Regions from separate parts of the Mycobacterium sp. NTMscope_Eco_3 genome, predicted to be linked through region 2. Evidence: predicted binding sites of a transcription regulator. Region 2 holds the regulator's gene; the other holds the start of a gene.
The links. Region 2 encodes HspR, which represses chaperone genes until heat shock. Its sites were predicted from a motif close to ANNTGAGTNNNNNNNACTCANNT; they were not measured.

Region 1 (9,311 bases), 2.5 Mb from region 2:
GCGGCCGACATCTTGTCCGCGGAGGCATACAACGCGGCGCTGGGAGCGGCATCGGTCATGGCCATGAACAACGTGTTCTACCGTGGCCGGGGATTCCTCGACGGCAAGTACGACGACCTGCGCGCGGGATTGCGGATGAACATCATCGCCAATCCCGGTGTGGAAAAGGCGAACTTCGAGCTGTGGTGCTTCGCGGTGTCGTCGATCAACGGATGCCCGGACTGCGTGGCTTCCCATGAGCACACGCTGCGCGAGGCCGGTGTCAGCCGGGAAACCATCCAGGAGGCACTGAAGGCCGCGGCGATCGTTTCCGGTGTGGCCCAGGCGATTGTCGCTTCCCAGACGCTGGCGACCGTCGGCTGATCGCGCCGTCGTGACCAGCGCCGTGCCGGGACCCGACTGGGTCCAGCACGCCATCTGGTGGCAGGTCTACCCGCTGGGGTTCGTGGGCGCGTTCCCCGTACCGCAGTCAAACGAGCCGCCGCAACCGGACGAACACCGGTTGCGGCGGCTCGTCGACTGGTTGGACCACGCCATCGAACTCGGGGCATCGGGCATCGCGCTGGGCCCGATCTTCGCCTCGCGCACACACGGTTACGACACCACCGACCACTACCGCATCGATCCCCGGCTCGGTGACGACGCCGATTTCGATCACCTCGTCGCCGAAGCGCACCGACGCGGCCTGCGCGTCCTGCTCGACGGCGTGTTCAACCACGTCGGGGTGGATTTCCCGCGCCATCGCGAGGCGGCCGAGGACGACGCCGCGGCGCGCTGGTTTCGCGGGCGTCCCGGACGCTTTCACACGTTCGAGGGCCACGACGGGCTGATCACCCTCAACCACGACAACCCCGACGTCGTCGACTACACCGTCGAGGTAATGGCGCACTGGTTGGGGCGCGGCGCCGACGGCTGGCGCCTCGATGCGGCTTACGCCGTGCCCCAACAGTTCTGGGCCTCGACCTTGCCGCGCGTGCGCGAGCGCTATCCGCAGGCCTGGTTCGTCGGCGAACTCATCCACGGCGACTATGCCGCGGTCGTCGGGGCCGCCACCTTCGACTCGGCCACCCAATACGAGTTGTGGAAGGCGATCTGGAGCAGCCTCAACGATGGCAACTTCTTCGAACTGGACTGGGCGCTGCAGCGCCACAACGACTTTCTGAGCCGATTCGCGCCGCTGACGTTCATCGGCAATCACGACGTGACCCGCATCGCCAGCCGGATGGAAAACCCCGCGCATGCGGCCCACGCGCTGGTGTTACTGCTCACCATCGGCGGGGTGCCCAGCGTCTACGCGGGCGACGAGCTCGGTTTTCGCGGCGTCAAGGAAGAACGTTTCGGCGGCGACGACGCGGTTCGTCCCGAATTCGGCTCTCCCCCACTGCAACTGGATGACGTCGGTGTCGAGACCTGGGCGCTGCACCAGTACCTGGTCGGGCTGCGACGCCGTCACCCCTGGCTGCATGCGGCATCCACCACCGCGCTGCGACTGGAAAACCGGCACTATATCTACGAGACGCGCAACGGTGACGACGCCCTGCTGGTGGTGCTCAACATCGACGACGAACCCCTGCGTGTGTCGTTGTCGGAGCTGGGTAAGGGACGCGCCCAGGTCATCGGCGGATCGGCGGCGCCGCCGCCGGACGTCGTCGACAGGCTGGTCGTGGAACCGCACGGCTGGCGAATCCTGCGTCCGGTCTAGGGGCGATCGCGAACGCGGCGTAGCCGGGCGAAGCGGGTCGCCCCATCCGGTCTAGGGGCGATCGCGAACGCGGCGTAGCCGGGCGAAGCGGGTCGCCCCATCTGGTCTAGGGGCGATCGCGAACGCGGCGTAGCCGGGCGAAGCGGGTCGCCGCCATCCGATCTAGTGCGACGCCAGGCGCGCCAGGGTCAGCTCGTCTTGGCGTCCGCCGTAATACTTCTCGAGCACCGCGACGAAGTCCCCGTCGTCCTCGGTGGCGTGGGCGAACAGCGTCATCGACGAGCACAGCTTGAGGTCATCGGGCGAACCGAAGATCTGCCCGACCGATCGCCCTTGCACCGCGGTGACCAGCCGGGCGCACTCGCGCAGCCGTGGGCCCAGCAGCTCATGGCGCAGGTACGCGCGAGCCTCGTCCAGCGAGGAGATGCCGTAGCGGACCGCGGTCGGGCTGCCGCCCAGGCCGCGCAGCTGCGGGAAGACGAACCACATCCAGTGACTGCGCTTTCGCCCGCCGCGTAACTCGTCGACGACATTGGCGTAGGCCGGCTCCTGGGCGTCCACAAAGCGTTGGAGATCGAACGGGTCGCCTGCCGAGTCCATACGACTACCGTTGCACAGTATGGAACTCGAAAGACGACAGGCCGTCCGACGACGAGTGCCCAAAGTGCGCGACCTCGCCCCGCTCCTGCAGTTCAAGCGGCCCGAGCTCAACGCGACCAAGCGCCGGCTCGACGCCGCCTACACCATCGAAGACCTGCGGCGCATCGCCAAACGGCGCACCCCCAAGGCGGCGTTCGACTACACCGACGGCGCCGCCGAAGACGAGCTGTCCATCGAACGCGCCCGACAAGCCTTCCGCGACATCGAATTTCATCCGACGATCCTGCGCGACGTCTCCCAAGTGACCGCAGGGTGGAACGTGCTCGGCCAGCCGGTCGTGCTGCCGTTCGCGATCGCGCCCACCGGATTCACCCGGCTGATGCACACCGAGGGCGAGATCGGCGGCGCGCACGCGGCGGCCAGGGCGGGGATCCCGTTTTCCCTGTCCACCTTGGGCACCTGCGCGATCGAGGACCTCGTCACCGCCGTCCCGCAGGGCCGCAAGTGGTTTCAGCTCTACATGTGGCGCGACCGCGAACGCTCGATGGAGCTGGTGAAACGCGCGGCCGACGCCGGCTTCGACACCCTGCTGGCCACCGTGGACGTCCCGGTCTCCGGCGCGCGGCTGCGCGACAACCGCAACGGGATGACGATCCCGCCCACGCTGACGCTGCGCACCGTGCTGGACGCGTTGCCCCACCCGAAGTGGTGGTTCGATCTGTTGACCACCGAGCCGTTGGCGTTTGCGTCGCTGGACCGCTGGCCCGGCACGGTCGCCGAATACCTGAGCACGATGTTCGACCCGAGTCTCACGTTCGACGACCTGGAGTGGATCAAGGAGCGATGGCCCGGCAAGCTCGTCGTGAAAGGGATTCAGACGCTTGCCGATGCCCGCGCGGTCGTCGACCGCGGCGTCGACGGCATCGTGTTGTCCAATCACGGTGGGCGCCAACTGGATCGGGCGCCGGTGCCGTTCCATCTGCTGCCCACGGTGGCGCGTGAGCTGGGTCAGCACACCGAGATCCTGGTGGACACCGGCATCATGTCGGGCGCCGACATCGTCGCGGCGATCGCGCTCGGCGCCCGGTGCACGCTGGTCGGGCGGGCGTACCTGTACGGCCTGATGGCCGGCGGTGAGGCGGGGGTGAGCCGTGCGATCGACATCCTGGCCGAAGGGGTGATCCGGACCATGCGCCTGCTCGGCGTCACGTGCCTCGAGGAGCTTTCGCCCCAGCACGTCACGCAGCTGCGGCGGCTGGGCCCCGTGCCGCCAGCGTGAAGCTGGCCGCACACTCGGGCCTCAATGTGAGGCTGGCCGCACACTCGCGACCGCGGGGCCCACGGGAACAAACCGGCGCCCGGCTGGGTTAAGCGCATCAGACTCAATTTTTGGAGGATTTGATGGCTGAAGCCAAGTCGGTGCCGGTGCTGTTTGTCACCGACACCATCGTGCTGCCCGGAATGGTGGTGCCGATCGCGCTGGACGACGCGGCCCGCGCGGCGACCGACGCCGCCCAGGCCAGCGAGTCGGGGCAGCTGCTGATCGCCCCCCGGCTCGAGGACCGGTACCCCTCGCACGGCGTGATCGCGAAGATCCTGCAGGTCGGGCGCATCGCCGGCGGCGGCACCGCCGCGGTGGTGCGCGGTGAGCGCAGGGCCCAGATCGGGGCGGGCGCATCCGGCCCCGGGGCGGCGCTGTGGGTCGAGGTGACCGAGGTCCCCGAGACCGAGGCGACCGACGAGATCAAGGCGCTGACAGCGGAATACAAGAAGCTGCTGCTGGCCATGCTGCAACGCCGCGAGGCCTGGGAGATCATCGACTACGTCAACCGGCTGACCGATCCGTCGGCGCTGGCCGACACCTCCGGGTACGCGTCCTACCTGACCAACACGCAGAAGAGACAGCTGCTGGAGACGATCGACGTCGCCGAGCGGCTGCGCGTGCTGATCGACTGGACCAGCGATCACCTCGCCGAGGTCGAGGTCAGCGACAAGATCGCCGAAGACGTGCGCGAGGGCATGGAGAAGACGCAGAAGGAATTCCTGCTGCGCCAGCAGCTGGCCGCCATCCGCAAGGAACTGGGCGAGGGCGAACCCGACGGCTCGGATGATTACCGGGCCCGCGTCGAGCAGGCCGATCTGCCCGAGACGGTGCGCGAGGCGGCGCTGCGCGAGGTCGGCAAGCTGGAACGCTCGAGCGACCAGAGCCCGGAGAGCGGCTGGATTCGCACCTGGCTGGACACCGTGCTCGACCTGCCGTGGAACGTCAAGACCGAGGATTCCACCGACCTGAAGGCGGCGCGGGAGGTGCTGGACGCCGATCACCACGGCCTCGACGACGTCAAAGATCGCATCGTCGAATACCTCGCCGTGCGGGCCCGTCGCGCCCAGCGCGGGCTGCAGGTGGTCGGCGGGCGCGGCTCCGGCGCCGTGATGGTCCTGGCCGGTCCCCCCGGCGTCGGCAAGACGTCGCTGGGTGAGAGCGTGGCCCGCGCGTTGGGCCGCAAGTTCGTCCGCGTCGCCCTGGGCGGCGTGCGCGACGAGGCCGAGATCCGCGGGCACCGTCGCACCTACGTGGGCGCGTTGCCGGGCCGGATCGTGCGCGCGATCGGTGAGGCGGGATCGATGAATCCCGTTGTGCTGCTGGACGAAATCGACAAGGTCGGTTCCGACTACCGCGGCGACCCGAGCGCGGCGCTGCTCGAGGTGCTCGACCCGGCGCAGAACCACACCTTCCGGGACCACTACCTGGATCTGGACCTGGATCTGTCCGATGTGGTGTTCCTGGCCACCGCCAACGTGATCGAGAACATCCCGTCGGCCCTGCTGGACCGCATGGAGCTGGTGACCATCGACGGCTACACCGAGGACGACAAGGTCGCCATCGCGCGGGACTACCTGCTGCCCCGGCAGCGGGAGCGCGCGGCGCTGACCGAGGACGAGGTCGCGGTGACCGACGCGGCGCTGCGCAAGATCGCCGCCGACTACACCCGCGAACCCGGTGTGCGACAGTTCGAACGGCTGCTGGCCAAGGCGCTGCGCAAGGCGACCACCAGGCTGGCCGACCATCCGGGACCGATCACCATCGATGAGCCGGATCTGGTTGACTACCTGGGCCGTCCGCGGTTCATGCCGGAATCGGCCGAACGGACGGCGGTGCCCGGTGTGGCCACCGGCCTGGCCGTGACGGGCCTGGGCGGTGACGTGCTCTACATCGAGGCCGGCTCCACCGACGGTGAGCCGGGCCTGCAACTGACGGGCCAACTGGGTGACGTGATGAAGGAGTCGGCGCAGATCGCGCTGTCCTACGTGCGCTCGCACTCCGCCGAGCTCGGTGTGGATCCCAAGGCCCTGGACCGGCGCATCCACGTGCACGTGCCGGCGGGCGCGGTGCCCAAGGACGGCCCGTCGGCCGGTGTCACCATGGTGACCGCCCTGGTCTCCATGGCCACCGGACGCCAGGTCCGCTCCGACGTCGGCATGACCGGCGAGGTCACGCTGAACGGCCGGGTGCTGCCCATCGGCGGTGTGAAGCAAAAGCTGCTGGCCGCCCAACGCGCCGGGCTGTCAACGGTTTTCATTCCATCGCGCAATGAGCCGGATCTCGATGACGTGCCCGCCGAGGTGCTCGAGGCGCTGGACGTGCGGCCCATGACCGACGTCGCCGAGATCGTGGCCCAGGCGCTCGAACCGCCGGCCGGGGCCGCCACGGTGGCCGCCTGATCTCGACGCCGGGCGTGACCCAGGGCTTTCCCCGTGGTCACGCCCGGCGTTGAATGAACCCGTGACTCTCAAACGACAAGTGGTCCATCGTGTTCAACGCCTGCTGGTCAATCCGGTCGGCCGGCAGCTGCCCATGACCATGCTCGAAACAACGGGACGCAAGAGCGGGCAACCGCGGCGCACCGCGGTGGGCGGGCGCGTCGTGGACAACCAGTTCTGGATGGTCTCCGAACACGGCGAACACTCGGACTACATCCGCAATATCAAAGCCGATCCCGCTGTGCGGGTGCGCGTCGCCGGCAAATGGCGCAACGGCACCGCCCACCTCCTGCCCGACGACGACGCGGTGCAGCGCCTGGGCAACCTGCCGCGGCTGAACAGCGCGATGGTGCGCCTGATGGGCAGCGACCTGCTGACCGTCCGAGTCGATCTCGACTGACCCGGCGCATGGCCTACGACGAAGACCTGGCCAATCGGATCCGCGAACTGCTCGCAGGCCAGCCCGGCATCGACGAGAAGCGCATGTTCGGCGGTCTGGCGTTCCTGGTCAACGGCAACATGTCGGTGGCCGTCAGCGGCCAGGGCGGACTGTTGGTGCGGGTGCCGCGCGAGGACACCGACAAACTCGCCGGGCGCGCGCACGTCGGCCCCATGGTGATGGCCGGGCGGGAAGCCCGGGGCTGGTTGCGCGTCGAGGCCGCCGGGGTGCAAACCAAACGCCAGCTTCACAGTTGGGTCACCCGCGGCGTCGAGCACGCCCGCAGCCTGCCGCCCAAATAGCGAGCGGTTTGCCCCGGCAGCGTGGGGGTACGCGATGCGGTATGGACTCCCGGGTGCGACGGCTGCTCGACGTTGCCGGCACGACTTATGCGGCACAGGCGCGCATCACGATGAGCGACAAGCCGATGCCGCTGTTCCAGCTTCTCGTGCTGTGCATGCTGGCCAGCAAACCCATCGACGCGGCCATCGCCATGGGCGCCGCGCGTGAACTCTTCAAGGCGGGCCTGCGGACGCCCAAAGCGGTGCTGGCCGCGGATCGACAAACCATGATCGACGCCTTCGGGCGCGCGCACTACGTGCGTTACGACGAGAGCTCGGCCACCCGGCTCACCGATATGGCCCAACGGATTCGCGACGACTACTCGGGTGATCTGCGTGAACTGGCCGATCGCAGTGGGCACGATGTGGCCGCGGCGAAACGGATGCTCAAGCAATTCAAGGGAATTGGCGACACCGGTGCCGACATCTACCTCCGCGAGGTGCAGGACGTGTGGACCTGGGTGCGCCCGTACTTCGATGATCGGGCCACCGGGACCGCCAAGCGGTTGGGGCTGCCCGCTGAGCCGAAGAAGCTGGGAACCCTTGCGCCGCGGGATAATGCGCGGCTGGCCGCCGCTCTGGTCAGGGCGTCGCTGGACGACGATGTGCGTCAGCAGGTGGCTGGCTGAGCGCGCAGTGGCCATACGTATCGGTACCTCGGGGTGGTCGTACAACCACTGGAACGATGTGCTGTATCCACCGGGAACACCGTCGGCGCGCCGTCTCGCCCGCTATGTCGAGGTGTTCGACACCGTCGAACTGAACGCCAGTTTCTACCGGTGGCCCAAGGATTCGACGTTCGAGGGCTGGCGCGATCAGCTGCCGGACGGCTTCGCGATGTCGGTCAAGGCGCATCGCGGTCTGACGCACTACCGTCGCCTGGCCTCCCCCGAGCCGTGGATCGAACGATTCGAACGGTGCTGGCAACTCCTGGGTGATCGCCGTGGCGTGCTGCTGGTACAACTGCACCCCGAACAGCAGCGCGATGACGCGCGCCTGGATTCGTTCTTACAGCTCATGCCCGCGTCGATCCGCGTCGCCGTCGAACTGCGGCACCCGTCGTGGAATCACCCCGCGGTGTTCGAGATATTGGAGCGCCATCGCGCCGCGTATGTGGTCATGAGTGGGCTCGGCCTTGCGTGCATTCCCCGCGCGACGACCGATTTGGTGTACATCCGGATGCACGGGCCGGATCCGGAGGCGAACTATGCCGGTTCCTACACCGACGACGACTTGCGGCGCTGGGCCGACCGGATCACCGCGTGGGACGGTGACGGAAAAGACGTGTGGATGTACTTCAACAACGACCTGGGCGGCCACGCGGTCCGCAATGCGCTCGACCTGCGCGAGCTGTTGCGTTGAGCGCCCACGGGTAGGCTGAAAAATCCAGGAGAACGGAGCACGAACCATGGCCAATTCGACCAGCTTCGTCATCATCGGCGGCGGACTCGCGGCAGCCAAAGCCATAGAAGCGTTGCGCGACAACAGTTTTGATGGACACATCATTGTGTTCGCCGACGAGGAGCATCTGCCCTACGAGCGGCCCCCGCTGTCGAAGGACTATCTGGCCGGCAAAAAGTCGCTGAACGATTTCACCGTGCAGAACTCCGACTGGTACCGCGACAACAACGTCGACCTCCGGCTCAACACGCGGGTGACCGCCCTGGACGCGGCCGGCCACACCGTGGGGTTGCCCGACGGCGCCACCGTTCCCTACGACAAGCTGCTGTTGGCGACGGGATCGGCCTCGCGGCGCCCGCCGATACCGGGATCGGACTCCGGCGGTGTGCATTACCTACGCACCTATGAAGACGCCGCCGCGTTGAATGCCGTGCTGACCGAAGGGACTTCGCTCGCGGTCGTCGGGGCCGGGTGGATCGGGCTGGAAGTGGCCGCGAGTGCGCGTCAGCGAGGCGTCGACGTCACCGTCGTCGAAGCCGCCAAACAACCGCTGATGGCCGCGCTGGGTGAGACCGTCGGCGAGGTGTTCGCCGCCCTGCATCGCGAGCACGGGGTGGATCTTCGGCTCGAGACGCAGGTCGAGGAGATCACCCGGGCCGACGGTTCGGCGACCGGCCTGCGAATGCGGGACGGCGAGACGATCGCCGCCGACGCCGTGCTGGTGGCCGTCGGCGCCAAACCCAACATCGAACTGGCCGAGCAGGCCGGGCTCTCCCTGGGTGACGGCGGGGTGCTCGTCGACGCGTCGTTGCGCACCAGCGATCCCGACATCTATGCGGTCGGCGACATCGCCGCCGCCGAACACCCCCTATTCGGCACCCGCATCCGCACCGAGCACTGGGCCAACGCGCTCAAGCAGCCCGCCGTGGCGGCGGCTGGGATGCTGGGCAGGCCAAGCGAATACGCGGAGCTACCCTATTTCTTCACCGATCAATACGACCTCGGCATGGAGTACGCCGGCCACGCCCCCAGCTTTGAGCGGGTGGTGTTCCGCGGCGATGTCGCC
Region 2 (9,311 bases):
GCTCGTAGTCGAATCCGTGCGACCGCGCCCACGACTTACGGCGTCTGCTGCGCCCGCGCCGACGATCGATGTCGACGTACAGCAGCACCCCCGCGCCGACAAAGCACAGCGCGGAGAGCGTGAACCAGAGGGGGACCATCCAAAACAGGGTATCTGCTATTGGCCCGGAACACAGAAGGCGACCAGGTCACAACCCAATCAAGGTTTGCTGCGCCCCCTGGTGCGCCTTGCGCCGAGGCGCCTTTGCGCCGAGCAGACGCAGAATCGCACGCACGGCGCGTCGCCGGTGCGATTCTGCGTCTGCTCGCGGGGCGATTTAGCCCAGGATCAGCGCGTCGCCGTCCGGGCTGACGTTGACCGGAACGGTGTCGCCGTCGTGCACGTCGCCGGCCAACAACAGCTTGGCCAGCTGGTCGCCGATGGCCTGCTGCACCAGCCGGCGCAGCGGCCGCGCGCCGTAGACCGGGTCGAATCCCCGATGCGCCAGCCACTGCTTGGCCGGCAGCGACACCTCGAGGGTGAGGCGGCGCTGCGCCAGCCGCTTCTGCAGCTGCGCCAACTGGATGTCGACGATGGCCACCAGCTCACCGGGCTCCAGGCCGTGGAAGATGATGACGTCGTCGAGCCGGTTGATGAACTCCGGCTTGAACGCCGAGCGCACCGCGGCCATCACCTGCTCCTCGGTGCCACCCGATCCCAGGTTGGACGTCAGGATCAGGATGGTGTTGCGGAAGTCGACCGTGCGGCCCTGCCCGTCGGTGAGGCGGCCCTCGTCGAGCACCTGCAACAGCACGTCGAACACGTCCGGGTGCGCCTTCTCGATCTCGTCGAACAGGATCACCGTGTACGGACGCCGCCGCACCGCCTCGGTCAGCTGACCGCCCTGGTCGTAGCCGATGTAGCCGGGAGGGGCACCGACCAGGCGGGCCACCGAGTGCTTCTCGCCGTACTCGCTCATGTCGATGCGGACCATCGCCCGCTCATCGTCGAACAGGAAGTCGGCCAGCGCCTTGGCCAGCTCGGTCTTACCGACACCGGTGGGGCCGAGGAACATGAACGATCCCGTCGGCCGGTTGGGGTCGGCGACACCGGCGCGGGCCCGGCGCACCGCGTCGGACACCGCCGTCACCGCCTTACGCTGCCCGATGACGCGCTTGCCCAGCTCGTCTTCCATGCGCAGCAGCTTCGCGGTCTCGCCCTCGAGCATCCGTCCGGCCGGGATGCCGGTCCACGCCGACACCACGTCGGCGATGTCGTCGGGGCCAACCTCCTCCTTGAGCATCACGTTCTCGCGGGCCTCGGCCTGCGGAAGCGCGGCGTCGAGTTTCTTCTCGACCTCGGGGATGCGACCGTAGCGCAGCTCGGCGGCCTTGGCCAGGTCGCCGTCGCGCTCGGCGCGCTCGGACTCCCCGCGCAGCGCTTCGAGCTGTTCCTTGAGCTCGCGCACGACGTCGATCGCGTTCTTCTCGTTCTGCCAGCGGGTGGTGAGCTCGGCCAGCTTCTCCTTCTGGTCGGCCAACTCGGAGCGCAGCTTCTCCAGCCGCTCCTTAGACGCCTCGTCCTCCTCCTTGGCCAGCGCCATCTCCTCGATCTCGAGGCGGCGCACCAGGCGCTCGACCTCGTCGATCTCGACGGGCCGCGAGTCGATCTCCATCTTCAGCCGGCTGGCGGCCTCGTCGACCAGGTCGATGGCCTTGTCCGGCAGGAAGCGCGCGGTGATGTAGCGGTCGGACAGCGTCGCCGCGGCCACCAGGGCCGAGTCGGTGATGCGCACACCGTGGTGCACCTCGTAGCGGTCCTTCAGCCCGCGCAGGATGCCGACGGTGTCCTCCACCGACGGCTCGCCGACCAGCACCTGCTGGAAGCGGCGCTCCAGCGCGGCGTCCTTCTCGATGTACTTGCGGTACTCGTCGAGCGTGGTGGCGCCGACCAGGCGCAGCTCGCCGCGGGCCAGCATCGGCTTGATCATGTTGCCGGCGTCCATCGCCCCCTCGCCGGTCGCGCCGGCGCCGACGATGGTGTGCAACTCGTCGATGAAGGTGATGATCTGCCCGGCGGAGTTCTTGATGTCGTCGAGGACGGCCTTCAGCCGCTCCTCGAACTCGCCGCGGTACTTCGCGCCCGCGACCATCGAGCCGAGGTCCAGGCTGATGACGGTCTTGTCGCGCAGGCTCTCCGGCACGTCGCCGGCGACGATGCGCTGGGCCAGGCCCTCCACGATCGCGGTCTTGCCGACGCCGGGCTCGCCGATCAGCACGGGGTTGTTCTTGGTGCGCCGGCTCAGCACCTGCACGACGCGGCGAATCTCGTTGTCGCGGCCGATGACCGGGTCGAGCTTGCCCTCGCGGGCGCGCGCGGTCAGGTCGGTGGAGTACTTCTCCAGCGCCTGGTAGGTGGCCTCGGGGTCGGCGCTGGTGACCCGGGCGCTGCCGCGGACCTTGACGAATGCCTCCCGCAGGGCCTGCGGCGACGCGCCGTGCCCCGTGAGCAGCTTGGCGACCTCGGAGTCGCCGGTGGCCAGGCCGACCATCAGGTGTTCGGTGGAGACGTATTCGTCGTCCATCTCGGTGGCCAGTTGCTGCGCGGTGGTGATGGCGGCCAGCGACTCGCGCGAAAGCTGCGGCTGCGAGCTGGCGCCGCTGGCCTGCGGCAGCCGCTCGAGCAGGCGCTCGGCTTCGGCGCGGATGGCGGCGGGCTCGACGCCCACGGCCTGAAGCAGCGGCGCGGCGATGCCGTCCGCCTGGGTCAGCAACGCCATCAGCAGGTGGGCGGGCCGGATCTCGGGGTTCCCGGCGGCCGAGGCCGCCTGCAGCGCCGACGTCAGCGCGGCCTGGGTCTTGGTGGTCGGGTTGAAAGAGTCCACGACGCCTCCATTCGGGTCGAAAGGGAGCTGGCAAAAATGCTTGTCTGCTTGTTCAACGTCGTCAATCTTGAGTCTGTTCCGCTCAACTCTACCGAGTTTTGAGGGACACGCCCTACGGGGTACCCCCCTAGCGATGACGCAGACGATGCAGCACCCCGACCAGGCCGAGCTCGAACCCGCCGGAGCCCCGCGCCGGGGTAGGGGCTTATGGCCGGCCGCCCTCGCGGCCGGGCTGGCGCTCGCGGGCCTTATCTCAGTCGGCCTGCACACCGACCTCGCCGGCGGCAGCGCGTCGACCGCGGTTCCCGAGTCCGGCACGCTGCAGGTCAGCGGCGCCCGCACCACGAAGACGCTGCCCTGCCACGCGGGCTATCTGTCGGTGAGCGGAAAAGACAACACGATCACCCTCACCGGGCACTGCACCAGCGTCACGGTCTCCGGCAGCGGCAACCGTGTCGCGGTCGACAGCACGGACGCGGTCAGCTCATCCGGAACCGGCGGTCAGCTCATCCGGAACCGGCAACGTCGTTGTCTACCACTGGGGTTCGCCCACGATCGTCAACGCCGGGTCCGCCAGCGTCGTCCGGCAAGGCTGAATACACGGAGGTCGAGCCTAGAATCGGGCTCCGTGAGCCTCGAGGACGTCCAAGCGCTGCGCGTGCTGCGCGACGCCTTCGAACCCGACCGCGCGGGCCACTCGGGCTCCCAGGGTGATTCCGGTGACCTCGTGCACCGCTTCTACACCCATTGGTTCGCCCTCGACGCCTCGGTGCGCGATCTTTTCCCCCCCGAAATGAGCGCCCAGCGCGCCGCTTTCGGCCATGCCCTGCACTGGGTGTACGGCGAACTGGTCGCGCGGCGCGCACAGGAGCCGGTGACGTTTTTGGCCCAGCTCGGGCGGGACCATCGCAAATACGGTGTGCTGCCGCACCATTACGAGACCCTGGGTCGCGCGTTGTTGGCGACGCTGCGCTCCCATCTGGGTACGGCCTGGACCGTCGCCGTCGACGACGCGGCCAGGCAGTCGCTGAACCTGATCACCGGCGTCATGAGCGGCGCGGCCGACGCCGAGGAGGGGCCCGCCTGGTGGGACGGCACGGTCATCGAGCACCTGCGGGTGTCGCGGGATCTGGCGGTCGTTCGGCTGCAGCTCGATCAGCCGATGCACTACCACCCCGGGCAATACGTCAACGCCCATGTGCCGCAATGCCCGCGCCGCTGGCGGTATCTGAGCCCCGCCATTCCGGCCGATCCCGGCGGCGGCATCGAGTTCCACGTGCGCCTGGTGCCCGGCGGCCTGGTCAGCACCGCGATCGTCAACGAAACCCGGCCCGGCGACCGGTGGCGGCTGTCCAGCCCGCACGGCGGCCTGGGCGTCGATCGAGAGGGCGGCGACGTGCTGATGGTCGCCGGCAGCACGGGTCTGGCGCCGTTGCGGGCGCTCATCATGGACCTGTCCCGGTACGCGGTCAATCCGCGGATACATCTGTTCTTCGGCGCGCGCTACCGCTGCGAACTCTACGACCTGCCCACCCTGTGGCAGGTCGCGTCGCACAATCCGTGGCTGTCGGTCTCGCCGGTCTCGGAGTACAGTGCCGACCCGGCGTGGGCCGCCGACTATCCCGACGTCACCCCGCCGCGGGGCCTGCACGTGCACCAGACCGGCCGGCTGCCCGACGTGGTGACCAAGTACGGCGGCTGGGGCGACCGGCAAATCCTGATCTGCGGCGGGCCGGCGATGGTCAGCGCCACCAAGTCCGCCCTGATCGCCAAAGGCGCTCCGCCCGAACGCATTCAGCACGACCCGCTCTGGAGGTAGCCATGCACGTCGTCACCCTGCGCGACGCTTCGTCGCCGCTGGTCGCGCAGTTCGTTCCCGGCGCGGGGATGATCGGCACGTCGCTGCGCGACGCCGGCGTGGAGCTGCTCGGCCAGCGCCGGGGCCTGGACGCCTACATCACCGACGGCAAGACGATGGGGATCCCGATCCTGTATCCGTGGGCAAATCGGTTGGGCGAGAACACCTATACGGCTCAGGGCGCGACAGTGGACCTGACGCCGGGCGAGAACGGGGTGCGCGCCGACCCCAACGGGTTGCCCATCCACGGCGTCCTGGCCGCCTATCCCGGCTGGCGGGTGACGGACGAAAGCGCCGACGAGCTGACCGCGCAGGTGGATTTCGGTGCGGATCCGCAACTGCTGGCCAGCTTCCCGTATCCGCATCTGTTGACGGTGACCGCGCGACTGGCCGACCGGACGCTGACGGTGCGGACCACCGTCGCCGCCACCGGCGACGCGGCGGTGCCGCTGTGCTTCGGCTTCCATCCCTACCTGCAGCTGCCGGGCGTCCCCCGCGGCGACTGGATCATCGAGACGCCCGCGCTGCGCCACCTCGGCCTCGACGACCAGGGGCTGCCCACCGGCGATTCCCAGCCGCAACCGGCGCGAGAAGAGGCGTTGCGCGACAAGACCTTTGACGACGCCTACGACCAGGTGGCCGAGGGTGCGGTGTTCGCGGTGTCCGGGGGCGGGCGCCGCATCGAGGTGCATTTCGAGCGGGGCTATCCGGCCGCGCAGATCTTCGCACCGCCGGTCGACGATCCCGACAAGGCCATCGTGTGCTTCGAGCCGATGGCCGCGCCGGCCGATGCGCTGCGCCGCGGCGGCTATCGCTGCGCGTCGCCGGGTGAGCCTGCGGTGACGCAGTTTTCGCTCCGGGTGCGATCACAGTGACCACTCTCGTCACTGCAGTCGCTGTCTGATGACCACTAGGTGAATGCGAAAAGCGCTAGCACATGCGCTAGCGCTTTTGCGAACTTTGTATGCCTCCGGAGACGGGAACCCTTGCGGCGCAAGTGAAGAATTAGCGTCCCCGGCGCGGCTGCCACACCACCAGCGCGGTGCTCTTGGGCACCACCGCCAGGTCCCGGCGCTGGCTGGCGCGCGTCTGCGCCAACTCCTCGCTCAGCTCTTTGATCCGCGCCTGCAGCGCCTCGACCTGGTTGGTCAGCTCGATGATCCGCTTGATGCCGGCGAGGTTGACCCCCTCGTCCTGCGAGAGCCGTTGCACCTCACGCAGCAGGTCGACGTCGTGCTCCGAATAGCGGCGTCCCCCACCGGAAGTGCGGCGCGGGCTGACCAGGCCGAGGCGGTCGTAGGTGCGCAGCGTTTGCGCGTGCATGCCGGCCAGCTCGGCGGCGACCGAGATCAGGAAGGTTCGGGCATCCTCATTTCTTGAATTACTCGAGCCCTTGGCCATCAGCGATTACCCGCCCATCCGGCCCGTGGGTCAAAGCCACTGGAACGCTCCGCGGCGGCATACGCCTCGAGCGCTTCCTGTGCCGCGCCCTCCAGATTCGGTGGCACGGCGACCTTGACGGTGACCAGCAGGTCCCCGTTGCCGCCGCTGCGCTTGGGCACGCCGCGTCCGCGGACCCGCAGGATGCGGCCGTCGGAAGTGCCCTTGGGCACCCTGACACCGACTTTTCCGTCCAGCGTGGGCACCGAAATGGTTGAGCCCAAAGCCAATTCGGTGAAGCTGACGGGAACCGTGACGGTCAGGTCGTCGCCGTCGCGCCCGAACACCTTGTCCGGCCGCACATGCACCGTCACGTACAGGTCGCCCGACGGCGCGCCGCGCAGGCCGGCTTCACCCTGGCCGGGCAGCCGGATGCGCTGTCCGTCCTCGACGCCGGGCGGGATGCGCACGTTGATGGTGCGGGTCCGCGTGGTGACCCCGGTGCCCTTGCACTCCTCGCAGGGGTGCTCGATGATCGAGCCGCTGCCCCGGCAATCGGTGCAGGGTTCGGAGAAACCGAACGCGCCCTGATTGCGGTTGACCACGCCGGAGCCGTTGCACGTGGGACACACCTTCGGGCTGGTGCCCGGCCGAGCCCCGCTGCCATGGCAGTTGGTGCACGGCGCCGGGCTGGTCAGCCGGAGCGGCATCGCCACACCCTTGGCGGCCTCGACGAAATTCAGCTGGGTCTCGGTCTCGAGGTCGTTGCCGCGGCGCGGCCGGCTGGGACGGGCGCCGGCGCCGCGCCCGAACAATCCGCCGAACAGGTCGCCGATGTTGGTGCCGCCGCTGCGGCCGGCGGCATCGAACAGATCGTTGAGGTTGAATTCCGCCCCATCGCCGCCGACGTTGAAGCCACCGAAGCCGCCGGTATCGAACCGGCGCCCGCCAAAACCGCCGCCGGCGAACAGCCTTCGGGTTTCGTCGTATTCCTTGCGCTTGGCCGGATCGGACAACACGTTGTGCGCCTCCGACACCGCTTTGAATCGTTCACCGGCGGCGGGATTGTCCGGGTTGGCGTCCGGATGCAGATCGCGCGCCAACTTGCGGTAGGCGCGCTTGATCTCTTCGGGGCTGGCGTCAGAGGAGACGCCCAGCTCCTTGTAGAAGTCTTTTTCGACCCATTCACGCTGGGCCATGTCGCGTCACCTCCTCACCTTTCTGTTGTGCTGATTGTGTGGGCTAGTCACCGGATGTGCCGGCGTTATCGTCCGATTCCACCGGCGCGGTTTCGTCGGACTCACCGGTCGCGGCCGATTCGTCGCCATCGTCGGCGACCGTGTCGACGACACCGACCATGGCGTGGCGCAGGATTTGATCGCCGAGCTTGTAGCCCTGCCGCATGACGGTGCCGATCACCGGGCGGGAGCCATCGCCCTCGTGCTGAACGGCCTCGTGCAGCACCGGGTCGAAGTCCTCGCCCTCCTCGCCGAACGCCGTCAGGCCGAGCCCGGTCAGCGCGCCCTCCAGCTTGTCGGCGACCGCCTTCAGCGGGCCCGACTCGAGGTCGCCGTGCTTGCGCGCCCGGTCGAGATCGTCGAGCACGCCCAGCAATTGGTTCACGACGACGGCCTTGGCCCGGTCCGCCGCGGCCTGCTGGTCGCGCAGCGCCCGCTTGCGGTAGTTGGCGAAGTCGGCCTGCACGCGTTGCAGATCGGCGGTCAGCTCGGCGAGTTTGCCCTCGCCCTGGACCGCCGGCTCGTCGGCCGGCGCCGTCCCTCCCGGCGTATCGCCGGGAGGGACCTGCCGTACTTCACCGGTCTCAGGATCGATCCGCCGCTTGTCGGTGACGGTCACCTGTTCCTGTGGATTTCCTTCTGTCACTTGGACTCCCGGTCATCGTCGACCACCTCCGCGTCCACGACGTCGTCAGCGGAACCCGCTGAACCCGACGCCCCGCCGGTCGCGTCGGCCTGCTCGCCCGAGGCCTGGGTGGCCTCGTAGATCGCCTGCCCGAGCGCCTGCGACTCCTGGCCCAGCTTCTCCATCGCCGACTTGATCGCGGCGATGTCGGTGCCACCCAGGGCCGTCTTGGCCTCGGCGATCGCGGCATCGACCTTGGTCAGCGTGTCCTCGGGAACCTTCGACCCGCCCTCGGCTTCGCGCTGGTCCTTGACGAACTTCTCCGTCTGGTAGACCAGCGATTCCGCCTGGTTGCGGACGTCGGCTTCCTCGCGACGCTGGCGGTCCTCCTCGGCGTGCGCCTCGGCGTCCTTGATCATCCGGTCGATCTCCTCCTTGGAAAGGCCGGAGCCCTCCTGGATTTTGATCGTGTTCTCCTTGCCGGTGCCCTTGTCCTTGGCCGTGACGTGCACGATGCCGTTGGCGTCGATGTCGAAGGTGACCTCGATCTGCGGGACGCCGCGCGGGGCCGGCGGGATGCCGGTCAGCTCGAACGAGCCGAGCAGCTTGTTGTGCGAAGCGATTTCGCGCTCACCCTGGTACACCTGGATCTGCACCGACGGCTGGTTGTCATCGGCCGTGGTGAAGGTCTCCGACCGCTTGGTCGGGATCGTGGTGTTGCGCTCGATGAGCTTGGTCATCACGCCACCCTTGGTCTCGATACCCAAGCTCAGCGGCGTAACGTCAAGCAGCAGAACGTCTTTCACCTCACCCTTGAGGACACCCGCCTGCAGCGCGGCACCCACGGCAACAACCTCGTCGGGGTTGACGCCCTTGTTGGGCTCCTTGCCGCCGGTGAGCTCCTTGACCAGCTCGGTCACCGCGGGCATCCGGGTGGAACCACCCACCAGCACGACGTGGTCGATCTCGGACACCGAGATGCCGGCGTCCTTGATCACGGACTGGAAAGGCTGACGGGTGCGGTCCAGCAGATCCTGTGTGATGCGCTGGAATTCGGCGCGCGTGAGCTGTTCGTCGAGGAACAGCGGGTTCTTGTCCGCGTCCACGGTGATGTAGGGCAGGTTGATCGACGTGCTCTGCGAACTCGAGAGCTCGATCTTGGCCTTCTCCGCGGCCTCACGCAGCCGCTGCATCGCCATCTTGTCCTTGGTCAGGTCAATTCCGCTGGTGCCCTTGAACTTGTCGACCAGCCACTCGACGACGCGGTCATCCCAGTCGTCCCCACCGAGGTGGTTGTCACCGCTGGTGGCGCGGACCTCGACCACGCCCTCACCGATCTCGAGCAGC

Region 1: lon (endopeptidase La) is a predicted target of HspR. The motif match lies at 3,668-3,690, and genes of this name have one in related genera.

The regions. Positions count from the first base shown of each region.
Region 1 covers NZ_CDRJYZ010000001.1:2,320,743-2,330,053, forward strand. Annotated here, with positions in the region: gene AC0KTM_RS10710 (alkyl hydroperoxide reductase) at 1-363, shown strand, start outside; gene AC0KTM_RS10715 (alpha-amylase family protein) at 374-1,702, shown strand; gene AC0KTM_RS10720 (DUF1810 domain-containing protein) at 1,865-2,302, opposite strand; gene AC0KTM_RS10725 (alpha-hydroxy acid oxidase) at 2,322-3,581, shown strand; gene lon (endopeptidase La) at 3,704-6,025, shown strand; gene AC0KTM_RS10735 (nitroreductase family deazaflavin-dependent oxidoreductase) at 6,087-6,464, shown strand; gene AC0KTM_RS10740 (TfoX/Sxy family protein) at 6,473-6,805, shown strand; gene AC0KTM_RS10745 (endonuclease) at 6,847-7,473, shown strand; gene AC0KTM_RS10750 (DUF72 domain-containing protein) at 7,481-8,206, shown strand; gene AC0KTM_RS10755 (NAD(P)/FAD-dependent oxidoreductase) at 8,253-9,311, shown strand, end outside.
Region 2 covers NZ_CDRJYZ010000001.1:4,849,552-4,858,862, forward strand. Annotated here, with positions in the region: gene ttfA (trehalose monomycolate transport factor TtfA) at 1-139, opposite strand, end outside; gene clpB (ATP-dependent chaperone ClpB) at 317-2,863, opposite strand; partial or broken gene AC0KTM_RS22510 (DUF3060 domain-containing protein) at 3,009-3,459, shown strand; gene AC0KTM_RS22515 (FAD-binding oxidoreductase) at 3,492-4,682, shown strand; gene AC0KTM_RS22520 (aldose 1-epimerase) at 4,685-5,596, shown strand; gene AC0KTM_RS22525 (heat shock protein transcriptional repressor HspR) at 5,727-6,122, opposite strand; gene dnaJ (molecular chaperone DnaJ) at 6,122-7,300, opposite strand; gene grpE (nucleotide exchange factor GrpE) at 7,344-7,985, opposite strand; gene dnaK (molecular chaperone DnaK) at 7,982-9,311, opposite strand, start outside.